Regions from separate parts of the Enterobacter cloacae complex sp. 394I7 genome, predicted to be linked through region 3. Evidence: predicted binding sites of a transcription regulator. Region 3 holds the regulator's gene; each other region holds the start of a gene.
The links. The regulator Fur, encoded in region 3, represses iron uptake genes when iron is present. The targets are predictions, from matches to a motif close to ATAATAATGAGAACNACTATCAA.

Region 1: a site for Fur is predicted at 3,390-3,412, ahead of sodA (superoxide dismutase [Mn]). Genes of this name have one in related genera too.
Region 2: a site for Fur is predicted at 1,402-1,424, ahead of feoA (ferrous iron transporter A). Genes of this name have one in related genera too.

Annotation. Positions count from the first base shown of each region.
Region 1 is NZ_JBXWCR010000011.1:48,124-53,940, forward strand. It holds gene cpxR (envelope stress response regulator transcription factor CpxR) at 1-526, shown strand, start outside; gene cpxA (envelope stress sensor histidine kinase CpxA) at 523-1,896, shown strand; gene yiiM (6-hydroxyaminopurine reductase) at 1,951-2,625, opposite strand; gene sodA (superoxide dismutase [Mn]) at 2,696-3,316, opposite strand; gene rhaT (L-rhamnose/proton symporter RhaT) at 3,606-4,640, shown strand; gene rhaR (HTH-type transcriptional activator RhaR) at 4,641-5,489, opposite strand; gene rhaS (HTH-type transcriptional activator RhaS) at 5,563-5,817, opposite strand, start outside.
Region 2 is NZ_JBXWCR010000006.1:58,174-63,990, reverse strand. It holds gene feoB (Fe(2+) transporter permease subunit FeoB) at 1-1,103, opposite strand, end outside; gene feoA (ferrous iron transporter A) at 1,134-1,361, opposite strand; gene AC2FAP_RS18725 (Tex family protein) at 1,654-3,984, opposite strand; gene greB (transcription elongation factor GreB) at 4,073-4,546, opposite strand; gene ompR (osmolarity response regulator transcription factor OmpR) at 4,779-5,498, shown strand; gene envZ (two-component system sensor histidine kinase EnvZ) at 5,495-5,817, shown strand, end outside.
Region 3 is NZ_JBXWCR010000001.1:198,779-204,595, forward strand. It holds gene chiP (chitoporin ChiP) at 1-1,169, shown strand, start outside; gene AC2FAP_RS00950 (ChiQ/YbfN family lipoprotein) at 1,217-1,546, shown strand; gene fur (ferric iron uptake transcriptional regulator) at 1,655-2,101, opposite strand; gene fldA (flavodoxin FldA) at 2,390-2,920, opposite strand; gene ybfE (LexA regulated protein) at 3,076-3,363, opposite strand; gene ybfF (esterase) at 3,492-4,265, opposite strand; gene seqA (replication initiation negative regulator SeqA) at 4,449-4,997, shown strand; gene pgm (phosphoglucomutase (alpha-D-glucose-1,6-bisphosphate-dependent)) at 5,022-5,817, shown strand, end outside.

The sequences.
Region 1 (5,817 bases), on a different contig from region 3:
CGGCATTGATACGTTGAAAGAGCTTCGCCAGACACACCAGACGCCCGTAATTATGCTGACCGCTCGTGGCAGCGAACTTGACCGTGTACTTGGCCTTGAGCTGGGCGCGGATGACTATTTACCAAAGCCGTTTAACGACCGTGAACTGGTTGCCCGTATTCGCGCTATCCTGCGTCGTTCTCACTGGAGCGAACAGCAGCAGAACAGCGACAACAGTTCACCGACGCTGGAAGTCGACTCCCTGAGCCTGAATCCGGGCCGTCAGGAAGCGAGTTTTGACGGTGAAACGCTGGAACTGACTGGCACCGAGTTCACCCTGCTGTATCTGCTGGCCCAGCACCTCGGCCAGGTGGTATCGCGTGAACATTTGAGCCAGGAAGTGCTCGGCAAACGCCTCACCCCGTTTGATCGCGCCATCGATATGCATATCTCGAACCTGCGCCGCAAGCTGCCGGAACGCAAGGACGGACACCCGTGGTTTAAAACCCTGCGTGGTCGCGGTTATCTGATGGTTTCCGCTTCATGATAGGAAGCTTAACAGCCCGCATCTTCGCCATTTTCTGGCTGACGCTGGCACTGGTTTTAATGCTCGTTTTGATGTTGCCAAAACTCGACTCACGCCAGATGACGGAGCTTCTCGACAGCGAGCAACGTCAGGGCGTGATGATCGAGCAGCACGTGGAAGCCGAGCTGGCAAACGACCCGCCGAACGATTTAATGTGGTGGCGCAGGCTGTTTCGCGCTATCGACAAATGGGCACCGCCAGGCCAGCGCCTGTTGCTGGTGACCAGCGAAGGGCGCGTGATTGGCGCCGATCGCAATGAAATGCAGATCATCCGTAACTTCATTGGTCAGGCGGATAACGCCGACCATCCTCAGAAGAAAAAATACGGTCGGGTTGAGATGGTGGGCCCCTTCTCCGTCAGAGATGGCGAGGATAATTACCAGCTTTACCTGATCCGCCCGGCGAGCAACTCCCAGTCCGATTTCATCAACCTGCTGTTTGACCGTCCGCTTCTGCTGCTGATTGTCACCATGCTGGTCAGCTCACCGCTGCTGCTGTGGCTGGCGTGGAGTCTGGCGAAACCGGCGCGTAAGCTGAAAAACGCGGCGGACGAAGTGGCGCAGGGTAACCTGCGACAACACCCTGAACTGGAAGCTGGTCCACAGGAGTTCCTTGCCGCCGGGACCAGTTTTAACCAGATGGTGAGCGCCCTCGACCGCATGATGACGGCACAGCAACGCCTGCTGTCGGATATCTCGCACGAGCTGCGCACGCCGCTCACGCGCTTACAGCTCGGCACCGCGCTGCTGCGTCGCCGCAGCGGTGAGAGCAAAGAGCTGGAACGTATTGAAACGGAAGCGCATCGTCTGGACAGCATGATTAACGACCTGCTGGTCATGTCGCGCAATCAGCAGAAAAATGCGCTGGTGAGCGAAACGGTGAAAGCCAACCACCTGTGGCATGAAGTGCTGGATAACGCGGCGTTCGAAGCGGAGCAGATGGGGAAATCCTTTACCGTCAACTTCCCGCCGGGGCCATGGCCGCTGTACGGTAACCCTAACACGCTGGAAAGCGCGCTGGAGAACATCGTGCGTAACGCCCTGCGCTATTCGCACACGAAGATTGAGGTAGCCTTCTCGGTGGATAAAGACGGGATCACCATCATCGTTGATGACGATGGTCCTGGGGTAAGCCCGGAAGACCGCGAACAGATTTTCCGTCCGTTCTACCGTACCGACGAGGCGCGTGACCGTGAATCTGGCGGCACGGGGCTGGGTCTGGCGATTGTTGAAACCGCCATGCAGCAGCATCGCGGCTGGGTGAAGGCCGACGACAGCCCGCTGGGTGGGTTGCGGTTAACGCTGTGGCTGCCGTTGTATAAACGTTCGTAGCCGTTTAGCCGGGCGGCGGTATCGCTGACCCGGCTTGCCTCTCCTGCGGGGAAACTATTTCCCCCACAATCTCCGCGAATTATCTTCGATCTTGCTACTTAAACGGCGTTTCTGCATCGTTCGGGTCCAGCTCGTGGACAGCCCTGCAGCGGACAAAAGCCGATGGTACTGGTCGTCATCAAACGGCATATGCCAGGCGATCGCGCAGGCGTCATATACCGAGACATCACTCAGGCGCGATGCCAGCACCAGCGGCGCATCTGCCGATACCTGACCTGCCAGCACCACCCGATATAACCAGCCCGTTTTACCCGCGCTCTGCAGCCGGGCAGACATGTCGCTGATGCCGAAATGATAGTTTAGTTTGAAGCACGGCGAGCGCGGCTGCGTCACCTGAATCAGGGCATCGCCCCAGCGGTAGATATCGCCGATAAAGATGTTTTTCTCGGTCAGCCCTTCCGTTGAGAGATTCTCACCAAACGCTGGCGCGACAAACATATCCGCCTGTTCGGGGAACTCGGTTATCCAGTGCTGATAGTGTTCCCGCGGATAGTGGCACAGCGCGCGGTCAGGCCCGCCATGGATTTTCTTTTCGGCCTGCTCATCGCCCACCAGCCCGAGGTCGGTTAACGTCAACTCGCCGTCGACCTGAATTTTGGCGATAGCGCTCGGGCGGCTGCCGTCGTACTCCCTTACCTTGCCTGTAAAGACATTCACCGGAAAATGCATCGCTGCTCCTTTCTGCAGATACAAAAAAAGCGAGTCATCAGACTCGCTTCTCACAGGCGTCAATGCAACCTTATTTTTTCGCGGCGAAACGCGCTGCTGCTTCGTCCCAGTTCACCACGTCCCAGAAGGCTTTGATGTAGTCCGGGCGACGATTCTGGAATTTCAGGTAGTAAGCGTGTTCCCACACGTCCAGACCCAGGATAGGGAAACCGGATGCGCCAGAGATTGCTTCACCCATCAGCGGGGAGTCCTGGTTAGCCGTTGAAACAACCGCCAGTTTGTCACCTTTCAGAACCAGCCACGCCCAGCCAGAGCCGAAACGGGTCGCAGCGGCTTTTTCGAATTCCGCTTTGAAGTTGTCTACAGAACCGAAATCGCGCTCGATAGCCGCTTTCAGGTCGCCCTGCAGGGTGGTACCGGTTTTCAGGCCTTTCCAGAACAGGCTGTGGTTAGCGTGACCACCTGCGTTGTTACGCAGAACGGTTTTCTTGTCAGCTGGCAGCTGGTCCAGTTTGGTGATCAGCTCTTCAACAGGCAGGCTAGCGAACTCTGGCAGGCTTTCCAGCGCGGCGTTCGCGTTGTTCACATAGGTCTGGTGGTGTTTAGTGTGATGGATTTCCATCGTCTGCTTGTCGAAATGCGGTTCCAGTGCGTCGTAGGCATACGGCAGGGATGGCAGTGTATAACTCATAATCCTCTCCATTATTGTCGGGCGGCACAGCTGTTAATGCCGCGTAAGCAGTTGGTTCATTATAGTTAATTAAATGATATTGAAAATGATTATCAATGCCGTAGTTTTTATAAGGTTATTCGGTTTTCGATTATTGCTGAAATTGTGAGTCTGCTCACCCGGTTAACGCGTTGATTGCCATTCAAAACCAAAGTGCGGCAACCTTCCGAAGGTTACCCGACTGCTTAATTTTTACACTCATCGAGTCGGTGGGAAGCCACCGGCATATAAAAACGATGAGGATGTAAACATGAATCATGCGATTACGATGGGTATTTTCTGGCATCTGATAGGCGCGGCCAGTGCAGCCTGTTTCTATGCCCCGTTTAAACAGGTCAAACAGTGGTCATGGGAAACCATGTGGTCCGTCGGCGGTGTGGTCTCGTGGATAATTCTTCCCTGGACCATCAGCGCCATGCTGCTCCCGGATTTCTGGGGCTATTTCTCCTCCTTTAACGCCTCCACCCTGCTGCCGGTCTTTCTTTTTGGCGCCATGTGGGGCGTCGGTAACATTAACTATGGCCTCACCATGCGCTATCTCGGCATGTCGATGGGCATTGGCATCGCGATTGGTATTACGCTGATTGTCGGCACTCTGATGACGCCGATACTCAACGGCAACGTCGACGTGCTCATCAACACCAAAGGCGGCCAGATGACGCTGCTGGGCGTGCTGGTGGCCGTCATTGGCGTGGGCATTGTCACCCGCGCAGGGCAGCTGAAAGAGCGCAAAATGGGCATCAGAGCCGAAGAGTTCAACCTGAAGAAAGGCCTGCTGCTGGCGGTGATGTGCGGGATCTTCTCCGCAGGCATGTCATTCGCGATGAACGCCGCCAAACCGATGCATGAAGCCGCTGCCGCACTGGGCGTCGACCCGCTGTACGTGGCACTGCCAAGCTATGTGGTGATCATGGGTGGCGGAGCGGTGGTTAACCTCGGTTTCTGTTTTTTCCGTCTGGCAAACGTGAAGACCTTGTCACTGAAAGCCGACTTCTCGCTGGCTAAACAGATGATTATCGGGAACGTGCTGCTCTCGGCGCTCGGCGGGCTGATGTGGTATCTCCAGTTCTTCTTCTACGCGTGGGGTCACGCCAGTATTCCGGCGCAGTATGACTATATGAGCTGGATGCTGCACATGAGCTTCTACGTGCTGTGCGGTGGGCTGGTGGGTCTGCTTCTGAAAGAGTGGAACAACGCCGGGCGTCGCCCGGTGGGCGTGCTGAGTCTGGGGTGCGTGGTGATCATTATTGCGGCCAACATTGTGGGCCTCGGCATGGCGAACTGATTACGCCGCGTTACGACTGCGATGACGCCACTGAACCGGCGTCATCCCCACCTCGCGGTTAAAGACCACCGAAAAATAGTTACTGTCCTCAAAGCCGCAGCGCATCGCCACATCGCTGACCATCAGTTCCGTATGCTGAAGCAGGTACTGGGCATGGCAGATGCGCAGCTGGCGCAGATAGTGGTTCACCGTCATCCCGGTCTGGGTGCGGAATTGCTGGCGCAACGCGCGCTCGCTGCACTGCGCCTGCTCGCAGAATTTCTCCAGCACAAAGCTTTTGTTAAGGCTGCCCGCCAGGGTGGTAATGAGCTTATCGAGCAGGGCTTCCTGCGCGGTAGCCGACGGGTTATCAATGGCGTAGCGATGGCGCGCCAACGTCATGACCAGTTGGGCGAAAAGCAGTTCTGCCATCTGATGAGCCTCAGGATCGCTTTTCTGGCTTTCCTGCTCCAGCTGAGAAATCACCTGTCGCACCTGCGTCATGCCGTTACTGCTCAGTCGCCAGTGCGCCGCGCACTTCGTATCATTAAAACCCGGAATGTAAGCCGCCCAGTCGACGTTGAGTTTCAGCCTGTCGGGGCAATAAATCACATTCTGCAGGACCAGGTCGTTGACCGAAGCGTAGGCGTGCTTGTCTTCAGCACGGATGTAAAACAGATCCCCACGCGTAATGCGGTAGGGCCGGTCGTTGAGGATATGCAAGCCATTGCCCCGCCACACCAGCACCAGCTCGCAGAATTCATGGGTGTGCTCGGCAAAGACGTTTTGCGGATAGCGATCCGCCACCGCGACGGCCTGGCCGGCGGAGGCAAAAAAATCCACTTTGCGAAGCATTAGCTGAGCAACCACGACACCACCTCGACAGCAAATAACCTGACATTATTAGCGTTTTTGCCCACGGGAAACGGTGACAACCCTCGCGTTACTGCAGTGACGCGTCCTTTCCCTGACGAATATCGCGCGGTGACCAGCTAAATTCCCGGCGAAACAGGGTCGAAAAGTGGTTACTGTCGCCGAAACCGCAACGATAGGCGATATCCGTGACGCTCTCATCGGTATGACGCAGCAGATGGCGCGCTTTAATCAGGCGCAGACGGTTCAGATAGCGCTGGGGCGTCAGCCCGGTTTGCTGCTTCAGCTGACGATGCAAGGTCCGGAGCGACAGCGAAAAATCATC
Region 2 (5,817 bases), on a different contig from region 3:
TCAAGGAAGGAGAGGAACAGATACATCATGCCGATTTGCGGCACCAGAGGCAGTACGGTGTTGATACCACCGCCAATCCCCTGGGCAAGGAAGATGGTCAGCCATTCCGGGAAATGCAGGGTGTAACCCACCCACTGAATGCCATGAACAAAGATAGCAACGGAACCGGCATCGAAAATCGGCTGGAGTGCGCCACCAATGTTAATGGCGAGCAAGAACATCAGGTACATCACCAGCAAGAAGACCGGCAAACCGAGGAAACGGTTAAGCACAACCTTATCCACGGCAGCGGTGAAGCGGCTCGGTTCCGCCGTCAGGGCGTTACTGACCACGTCGCAAATCGCGGCGATGGCCTGATAGCGAGCATCAGCGATATGCAGGGCCGGGTCATCCAGCTCGTCGCTCAGACGGGCGAGGACCACGTCCAGTTCATCTGCCGCATGACCAGCATAGGCGCGGCTGTAGATATCCCCTTCCAGCATTTGCAGGCCGAGCCACAGGCGCTGTTTCGCGGGCATGCTTTTGTCCATCTCTTGCGCCAGCAGATCCGCTTCGCGCAGGAGCGGCTGGGCGTAGTGCACCAGCTCAACGTTACGATTGCCCGCGTGGCGATCGATAGCCAGTTTCAGGGCATCAATACCGCGGGCGCGCGTCGACACCAGCGGAACGACCGGGCACCCCAGCCGTGCGGAGAGGGCATCGACGTCGATACGCAGTTTCTGTTTCTCTGCAATGTCGAGCATGTTGAGCGCCACGATGCAGGGAATGCCCAGCTCCAGCAGCTGCAGCGTCAGGTAGAGGTTACGCTCAAGGTTTGAGGCATCAACCACGTTGATGAGCAGATCCGCGTCGCCGCTAAGAATATAGTGGCAGGCAATCTGCTCATCGAGCGAAGTTTGCGAGGAGATCGTGGTTAAGGAGTACGTGCCGGGCAGGTCAACCAGCGTGACCTGGTGATCTGTTGTTGAGAATAGGCCTTCTTTACGTTCAACCGTTACGCCAGCCCAGTTACCGACGCGCTGGCGCGCACCCGTGAGCTGGTTAAATAGCGTTGTCTTGCCGGAATTAGGATTGCCAATTAAGCCAATAGTTAATTTTTTCATTTTTCTGGACTCACTGAAACCGCTGGCTTGTTATCGGGATAAGGCTTCGACTTCTATTAATGCGAGATCTTTTTTACGCAATACCAGATTTACGCGTCGGGTTTCGATATGCACCGGATCACCTAACGGGGCGACGCGCACGACCTGAAATGACGAGCCGGGCAGCATGCCCAGCGACAGCAGCTTTTGTCGATAGGCCGGGCTAATTTCGTGGGTAAAACCGGTAATTTTCCATGCACTGTCTGGAGTGAATTGCATAATGCCTGATTCCACGAGAGGTTAAAATATCTACTATGGGATGATAATGAGAATAGTTTTTATCAGCAATAATAAAACTGTGACGGAATGTTGTTTGCGGTATTAATTTACGGCCTGTTTGACCTTGCTCAATATTTACTGATTCTGCGGCAGGGAGAGGAACGGCTTATTTGTTAATAGTGTGATCACTGGTGGTTGAAATATAGATATACAACCGGTTTCATATTTTACAATTAATTTCGGCGGGATAACGGCCCGGTGAGTGACGCATCACCGGGCCTTTTTTATGCGGTTAGCGTTTCTTACCCATTGCTGCCGCCAGCGCATCCATCATGGCGCTGTTGCCTGCAGGCTGGGCGTCACGTCCGCGTGGCTTCGCCGCTTTTGCGGCCGGGCGCTGCTGCTCGCGTCCGCCGCCGTTACTGCCGCGGCGCGCGCTGGTTTCACCTGGCTGCTCGTCCAGACGCATCGTCAGGGCGATACGCTTACGCTGCAGATCCACTTCCATCACCTTCACCTTCACGATGTCGCCCGCTTTGACCACGGTATGCGGATCTTCAACGAATTTATCGGCAAGGGAAGAGATGTGGACCAGACCGTCCTGGTGCACGCCGATATCGACAAACGCGCCAAAGTTGGTGACGTTAGTGACCGCCCCTTCGAGTACCATGCCTGGAAGCAGATCATTCATGGTTTCAACGCCGTCGGCGAAGGTCGCGGTTTTAAACTCAGGACGCGGATCGCGGCCTGGTTTTTCCAGCTCTTTGATGATGTCCGTGACCGTCGGCACCCCGAACTGTTCGTCGGTAAAATCGACCGCCTTCAGGTTACGCAGCGCGCTGCTGTCGCCCATCAGGTCTTTCAGCGCCTGCTGGGTTGCGGCCAGAATGCGTTCCACTACCGGGTACGCTTCCGGGTGAACGGTTGAGGCATCCAGCGGGTTATCGCCGTGGTTGATGCGCAGGAAGCCCGCGCACTGCTCAAACGCTTTTGGCCCCAGACGGCTCACCTTCAGCAACTGCTGGCGGTTCTGGAACTGGCCGTTTTCATCACGCCAGGCAACGATGTTTTGCGCCATCATGCGGGTTAAGCCCGCCACGCGGGTCAGCAGGGGAACAGAGGCCGTGTTCAGGTCAACGCCGACGGCGTTTACGCAGTCTTCCACGACCGCATCCAGCTTACGGGCCAGCTGAGTCTGGCTCACGTCATGCTGATACTGGCCGACGCCGATGGATTTCGGGTCGATCTTAACCAGCTCCGCCAGCGGATCCTGCAGACGGCGGGCGATAGAAACTGCACCGCGCAGGGAAACGTCCAGGTCCGGGAACTCCAGGGCGGCCAGTTCAGACGCCGAATAGACGGAAGCGCCCGCCTCGCTGACAATCACTTTCTGTGCGGTGACTTTCGGGAACTGTTTCTGCACATCGAGGTAGAAACGCTCGGTTTCACGGGAGGCCGTACCGTTGCCGATGGCCACCAGCTCCACGTTGTATTTCTCGCACAGCGCCGCAACCACGACGGCAGCCTTCGCCGCCTGGCCGGTATGCGGATAAATGGTGTCGGTAGCCACCAGCTTGCCGGTACCGTCAACCACGGCCACTTTTACGCCGGTACGCAGACCCGGATCGAGACCCATGGTGGCGCGCAGGCCGGCAGGTGCGGCCATCAGCAGGTCGTGCAGGTTACGGGCGAAGACGTTGATTGCTTCGTCTTCGGCGCGTTCACGCACGGTGCCCATCAGTTCGGTTTCGAGGTGCATTAGCACCTTGATGCGCCACGTCCAGCTCACCACGCCTTTGCGCCAGCTGTCTGCCGGCGCGTTGTTCAGGCGCAGGCCGAGGTGGTCGATAATGATCTGCTCGCAGTGGCTCTCTTTTGGTGGCTCGTCAAACTGTGGATCGGCATTCAGGGAGAGCTGGAGCACGCCTTCGTTGCGGCCGCGGAACATCGCCAGCGCGCGGTGTGAAGGGGTGGTAGAGATGGGTTCGTGATGATCGAAATAATCGCGGAACTTGGCGCCTTCTTCCTCTTTCCCGCTGACCACGGTAGAGACGATGTGGGCGTTTTTCCACAGATAGTCACGCACTTTCGCGAGCAGGGCGGCATCTTCGGAGAAGCGCTCCATCAGAATGTAGCGCGCGCCGTCGAGTGCGGCTTTGGTGTCTGCGACCCCTTTATCGGCATCGATAAACTTCGCGGCTTCGGTTTCCGGGTCGTGGGACGGTTCGTTCCACAGCAGTTCGGCCAGCGGCTCCAGGCCTGCCTCAATGGCAATCTGTCCACGGGTGCGGCGCTTCGGTTTGTACGGCAGATAAAGGTCTTCGAGTTCGGTTTTGCTCAGGGTGCCGTTGATTGCGGTTTCCAGCTCGCTGGTCAGTTTTCCCTGTTCGCCGATGGATTTGAGGATCGCCTGACGACGGTCTTCCAGTTCGCGCAGGTAACCGAGACGGGTCTCCAGGTTACGCAGCTGCGTGTCATCCAGACCGCCGGTGACTTCCTTACGATAACGTGCAATAAACGGCACGGTGTTCCCTTCATCAAGCAGGCGAACGGCAGCTTCTACCTGTTCGGCTCTGGCCTGAAGTTCACCCGCAATAATGCGGCAGAGCGAATCTTTCATCATGGCTTTATCATCTGTTGAGTCGAAAAAATCAGGGGATAGTTATACGGGCTGACACGGCAAAATGCCAGCCGCGGAGGGCGCTCTCGGACTATTTAACGTACGTAATTTCGTTGACGTACCAGCTGGCTTCGCCGCCAGGGGTCTGCACGACGGCCAAATCGCCCACTTCCTTTTTCAGCAGCGCACGGGCCATTGGTGAGTCGATAGAGATGTAATCCTTACGACCAAAAATTTCGTCATAGCCGACGATACGAAAACGCAGGGTATCGCCATCGTCGTTCTCAATCTCGACCCACGCGCCGAAAAACACTTTGCCTTCCTGCTGTGGGGAGTAATCCACTATTTTGAGGTTCTCAAGGCATTTGGTCAGATAGCGGACCCGGCGGTCGATTTCACGTAACCGTTTTTTGTTGTACTGGTAGTCAGCATTTTCACTGCGATCGCCCAGGCTTGCGGCCCAGGTCACTTTTTTGGTCACTTCAGGACGCTCTTCGCGCCACAGGTAATCCATCTCTTTTTTGAGTTTCTCATACCCTTCGCGGGTGATCAGGGGCGTTTTCATGGGGTGACCTTAAGACTCGACATCATTGCATTCTTTGCGCACATTACGTATCACGTAGTCTAACAGACAACGTTAATAATGATTTATGTGATGAAATGTGCAGATAAGCTGCTGTTAAATATGCTTTGTAACAATTTCGACTAGAATTTATACCAGAATTAGCTGGTCGAACACGTGCACTTTTTTAGAATACGCTGTTATTAGACTATCCGAACCTTTGGGAGTACACACAATGCAAGAGAACTACAAAATTCTGGTCGTGGATGACGACATGCGCCTGCGTGCGCTGCTTGAGCGTTATCTGACCGAGCAGGGCTTCCAGGTTCGTAGCGTGGCCAACGCTGAGCAGATGGACCGTCTGCTGACCCGCGAATCATTCCATCTTATGGTACTCGACCTGATGCTGCCTGGTGAAGACGGGCTTTCCATCTGCCGCCGTCTGCGTAGCCAGAGCAACCCTATGCCGATCATCATGGTGACGGCGAAAGGGGAAGAGGTTGACCGCATCGTTGGTCTGGAAATCGGCGCTGACGACTACATTCCAAAACCGTTCAACCCGCGTGAACTGCTGGCCCGTATTCGCGCCGTGCTGCGCCGTCAGGCGAACGAACTGCCTGGCGCACCGTCGCAGGAAGAAGCGGTGATTGCGTTTGGTAAGTTCAAGCTGAATCTCGGTACCCGTGAGATGTTCCGTGAAGATGAACCTATGCCGCTCACCAGCGGTGAGTTCGCGGTGCTGAAAGCGCTGGTCAGCCACCCGCGTGAGCCGCTTTCACGTGACAAGCTGATGAACCTGGCGCGCGGCCGTGAATACTCCGCAATGGAACGTTCCATTGACGTGCAGATCTCCCGTCTGCGCCGCATGGTGGAAGAAGATCCGGCGCATCCTCGTTATATTCAGACCGTATGGGGTCTGGGCTACGTGTTTGTCCCGGACGGCGCTAAAGCATGAGGCGAATGCGCTTCTCTCCGCGAAGCTCATTTGCCCGTACGCTGTTACTGATTGTCACCCTGCTGTTCGTCAGCCTGGTGACAACCTATCTGGTGGTGCTGAACTTTGCGATCCTGCCGAGCCTCCAGCAGTTCAATAAGGTTCTGGCATACGAAGTGCGTATGCTGATGACCGATAAACTGCAACTGGAGGACGGCACGCAGTTAGTTGTTCCCCCGGCGTTTCGCCGTGAAATCTACCGTGAGCTGGGTATTTCGCTTTACTCCAACGAAGCGGCAGAAGACGCTGGCCTGCGCTGGGCGCAGCATTATGAGTTCCT
Region 3 (5,817 bases):
TCCAGTCAGGCTATGCCGCCGATATGTTCGGCCTGGATATTGCCGCATTCACGGCAATCGAAATGGCGGAAAATGGCGACAGCGGACACCCGAACGAAATTGCCTTCTCGTCCAGCAATAAGGCCTATAAAGAAGACTGGTCCGGCGATAAAAGCGGTATCAGCCTGTATAAAGCCGCTGCAAAATTCAAGTATGGTCCAGTCTGGGCGCGCGGCGGATATATTCAGCCAACTGGCCAAACCCTGTTAGCGCCACACTGGAGTTTTATGCCTGGTACTTACCAGGGCGCTGAAGCCGGCGCTAACTTTGACTACGGTGATGCGGGTGCGTTGAGTTTCTCCTATATGTGGACCAACGAATACAAAGCCCCGTGGCATATCGAAATGGATAAGTTTTACCAGAACGATAAAAAGACCAAAGTGGATTACCTCCACTCGCTGGGTGCGAAGTACGATTTTAAAAACGACCTCGTGTTAGAAGCCGCCTTTGGTCAGGCTGAAGGTTATATCGATCAGTATTTTGCCAAAGCCAGCTACAAGTTTGATATCGCAGGGAGTCCGTTGAGTACCAGTTACCAGTTCTACGGCACGCGAGACAAAGTCAGCGATGGTGGCGTCAACGATATTTATGACGGCACGGCCTGGCTGCAGGCGCTGACCTTTGGCTACAAAGTGGGGCAGGTGGATTTGCGTCTGGAAGGGACATGGGTGAAGGCGGAAGGGCAGCAGGGCTACTTCCTGCAGCGTATGACCCCGACTTACGCATCTTCCAACGGTCGTCTGGATATCTGGTGGGATAACCGCTCTGACTTCAACGCCGACGGCGAAAAAGCGGTCTTCTTCGGCGCAATGTATGACCTGAAAAACTGGAACCTGCCGGGCTGGGCGGTGGGCGCCTCCTACGCGTATGCCTGGGACGCCAAACCGGGCGACATGGCCACACCGGATGCGTACTACGAACCGAACTACCGTCTGAAAGAGTCCTCTTACAGCCTGGATGCCATCTATACCGTGCAGGATGGACGTGCGAAAGGCACGATGTTCAAGCTGCACTTCACGCAGTATGACAACCACTCTGATATTCCAAGCTACGCGGGCGGTTACGGCAACATCTTCCAGGATGAACGTGACGTGAAATTCATGGTTATCGCACCATTCACTATCTTCTGATGAACGCTCCGGCGGGTTCCGTCCCGCCGGAATGGAGACTGCACATGATGAAAAAAATGGTAATCGTCGCGTTGCTGGCCTCGGGGCTGGTGGCTTGCGCCCAGGACCCGGCACCGAAAGAAGATTCTCGCCTGAAGGAGGCTTACAGCGCCTGCATTAACACCGCTGAAGGCTCACCGGAGAAAATTGAAGCCTGCCAGAGCGTGCTGAATGTGCTGAAGAAAGAGAAGGCGCATGAGCAGTTTGCGACGCAGGAAAATGTTCGCGTGATGGACTATCAGGCCTGCATTCAGGCGCGTAAAACCGGTAACGATCAGGAAGTGGCGAAGCGTTGCGACCAGATCTGGAAGGAAATACGCAGTAACAACGGAAATTAATTAAGCGTGTTAAGGCCCGGTGGCGCTGTGCTTACCGGGCTTTTTTTCGCCGGGTGACAGGCAAAAAAAAGCCAACCTTGCGGCTGGCTCAGAGTATGAAAGTTCGACTTATTTGGCGTCGTGTGCGTGATCGTCTTCGCGGCAATCACCTTCAGCACAGTGACCATACAGATACAGGCTATGGTTGGTCAGGCGGATACCATGACGAGCAGCGATTTCACGCTGACGTGCTTCGATGGAATCATCACTAAATTCAATGACCTTGCCACAATCCAGGCAGATCAGGTGATCGTGGTGCTGCTGCTGGGTCAGTTCGAATACAGATTTACCGCCTTCGAAATTATGACGGGTAACAATGCCCGCGTCATCAAACTGGTTCAGCACGCGATAGACGGTTGCCAGCCCAATCTCTTCACCCATGTCGATAAGACGCTTGTAAAGGTCTTCCGCACTGACATGGTGATTGTCTGGACCCTGAAGCACTTCAAGGATTTTTAACCGAGGAAGCGTAACTTTCAGGCCAGCCTTCTTTAATGCGGTATTGTTGTCAGTCATGCGGAATCTGTCCTGTTGCTAAACGATTCACTTCTGGAGGAAGTGACAGAAAATGCACCTGGAATAATGCGTCTCATTATAGAACTGCCATGGCTAAATGAAAACTGCAAGTCTCAGGCAAAGTATGCTTATAAAAACGTGGTATCACCGACAAACTTACTCAATGGCACCCCATTTTACCTGGGAGACATTGTACAGGTCTGGGCGAAAAAGTTAAAAGATTGTAGCGATTAATTTAATCGTTTGACCCGGTTCCTGGGCGCAACCGGGGTTGCGCCACACTAACAATCAGGCGTTAAGAATATCGTCCAGGTGCAGTTCTTCGCGGATCTGCTTCACCCACTTCTCAACGCGCTCTGCGGTCAGTTCTGGCTGACGGTCTTCGTCGATCGCCAGACCCACGAAGTGGTCGTCATCGGCCAGGCCTTTAGACGCTTCGAAGTGGTAACCGGCAGTCGGCCAGTGGCCTACGATAACTGCACCATTCGGTTCAATGATATCGCGGATAGTGCCCAGCGCGTCACAGAAGTACTCAGCGTAGTCTTCCTGATCGCCGCAGCCAAAAAGGGCGACCAGCTTGCCGTTGAAGTCCACTTCTTCCAGCGTCGGGAAGAAATCATCCCAGTCACACTGGGCTTCACCGTAGTACCAGGTTGGGATACCCAGCAACAGGATGTCATAGCCTTCGAGATCTTCTTTGCTGCTCTTGGCGATGTCATGCACATCGGCAACGTCTTTACCGAGCTGTTTTTGAATGTTTTTTGCGATATTTTCGGTATTGCCGGTATCACTGCCGAAGAAAATGCCGATGATTGCCATGAGTAAAATAACCTCTTGAAACTTAATGGTATGGTGGCGCAATTTGTCCACGGATAAGGGCAATAATAGCAGAACTGGCAACCCCGCGGAAACAGCTATCGCGCAGGACTGCACTCTGTGCTACATGAAAAGGGTAAGAAAGGGGATTTTCAGACTTATGCCTGGCGGCGCAAGGTCTCAAGCTGGGCGATCAACATCTCTTCAATGAGCTCGCTACGGCTGATATTACGCGCTTCAGCCAGTTCGTTAAGCGCATCGACGGCGTCGGCATTGAGCTTCAGTTCGACACGCTTAAGCCCACGATTTTTATCGCGTTTAAGCTGGTTGCGTTTATTAATACGCAGCTGTTCATCGCGCGAAAGCGGATTCGTTTTCGGTCGTCCCGGTCGACGCTCATTCGCGAACAGATCTAGTGTCGTACGGTCCGTTTGTTCTTTGGCCATGATTCTGAGACTTCGGGGGAAACAAGCCGCCCTGCTATTGCCCGGGCGATGAGCGCGCCATCATACATCACCAAAAACGGCACGCCAACGACTGGAAGCCCGCAACCTTCCAGTCGCTCTCTTTTTAATCAATTCGCAGTATCAGAGAGATAGCGGCGGATGGCGCGTAACACGGCGTCAGGTTTTTCCGCGTGAACCCAGTGTCCGGCACCGGCGATGACATGGGCGCGGGCCTGCGGGAATTGCGCCAGCAAGGTGTCGCGATAGGCGTCGGTGACATAAGGGGAGTTACCGCCGCGAATAAAGAGGGTAGGGTGTTGCCAGGCGGGCACCGTATCCCAGCCGACGATGTTGTTGTACTGCGCCCAGAGTACCGGCACGTTGAAACGCCACTGGCCGTCGACAAACGACTTCAGCAGAAACTGAATAACGCCTTCTTCATTAAGATGTTCGCGCATGACGGCTGTGGCCTGTTGGCGGGTTGAAACCCCAGCCTCTGTCACCGCATTGATGGCAGCAAAAATGTCGTCATGACGGCGCACGTCGTAATCCACCGGGGCAACGTCGATCACGACCAGACCGTTGATTCTGTCCGGTGCCAGCGCCGTCAGGGCCATTACCGCCTTGCCGCCCATAGAATGCCCGATGAGCGTCACCTTCTGAAGATGGTTGGCATCAAGCGTATCGAGCAGATCCTGGGCCATTGCCGCGTAGGTCATCTCCTCTGAACGCCCGGAAAGACCGTGATTTCGCATATCGACCTGCAAAATATCGTGATCGGTAACCAGATCGCGCGCCAGCACCCCCAGGTTATCCAGGCTGCCAAAAAGCCCGTGAACCAGTACGATGGGAGAATTATTGTTCGGCGATTGTGCAGTTTGCGCTCGGGTATTCAATTTCATGGCAAAGTTCTTTTTTTACGTATGTCAGGTTAGGGTATCATGTTGACCATTCTGCCGCCCGGCTGCAAGGTTCCAGTTTAATCTGACTTTTGCCGCCAACCTGGTTTGACGCTATCCGCTGTTGGAATTTAACTTTATAATCCCAACGACTTGTATTCAGATAAGATATCGCACTGGATTAAGATGAAAACAATCGAAGTTGATGACGAACTCTATCAGTATATTGCCAGCCAGACGCGGCATATCGGGGAGAGTGCGTCCGACATTTTACGGCGCATGCTTAAAATTTCCGCCGCCTCACAGCCTGCTACCCCAGTCACTAAAGATGTCGTGTCTCAACAAAACGTTGTTGCACAAGCAAAACCTGCCGTCGCGCAAGTGAAAGACAAAGTACGTGCGATGCGCGAGTTGCTGCTCTCTGATGAGTACGCCGAGCAGAAAAAAGCGGTTAACCGCTTCATGCTGGTGCTGTCTACACTCTATTCACTGGATAACAAAGCGTTTGCTGAAGCGACCGAGTCGCTGCACGGTCGTACCCGCGTCTATTTCGCGGGCGACGAGCAAACGCTGCTGCAAAATGGCAACCAAACCAAACCTAAACATGTCCCGGGCACACCGTACTGGGTCATCACCAATACCAATACGGGCCGCAAGTGCAGCATGGTTGAACACATCATGCAGTCCATGCAGTTCCCGGCGGAATTGATTGAAAAGGTTTGCGGTACAATTTAACCCTTGCATCAGAAGGACCCGGTAATGGCAAATCACAGCCGTGCAGGCCAACCTGCACAACAAAGCGATTTGATTAACGTCGCTCAGCTGACCGCGCAGTATTACGTGCTGAAACCGGTCGTGGGCAACGCAGAACACGCAGTGAAGTTTGGTACATCTGGCCACCGCGGTAGCGCGGCGCGCCATAGCTTTAACGAACCGCACATTCTGGCTATTGCTCAGGCCATCGCGGAAGAGCGCGCTAAAAACGGCGTTACCGGTCCGTGCTATGTGGGAAAAGATACCCATGCTCTGTCTGAACCGGCGTTCATTTCCGTGCTGGAAGTGCTGACGGCGAATGGCGTTGACGTCATTGTTCAGGAAAATAACGGCTTCACGCCGACCCCTGCGGTCTCTAACGCGATCCTTGTCCACAACAAAAAAGGCGGCGCGCTGGCTGACGGGATTGTGATCACCCCATCACACAACCCGCCGGAAGACGGTGGGATCAAATACAACCCGCCTAACGGTGGACCGGCAGACACGAACGTCACGAAAGTGGTTGAAGATCGTGCCAATGCGCTGCTGGCGGATGGCCTGAATGGGGTGAAACGCCTCTCTCTGGATGCGGCCATGGCATCCGGCCATGTGAAAGAGCAGGATCTGGTACAGCCATTTGTGGAAGGTCTGGCGGATATCGTCGATATGGCGGCCATCCAGAAAGCCGGTCTGAAGCTGGGCGTTGACCCTCTCGGCGGCTCCGGTATCGAATACTGGAAACGCATCGCAGAGCATTACAAGCTGAACCTGACCATCGTTAACGATCACGTTGATCAGACCT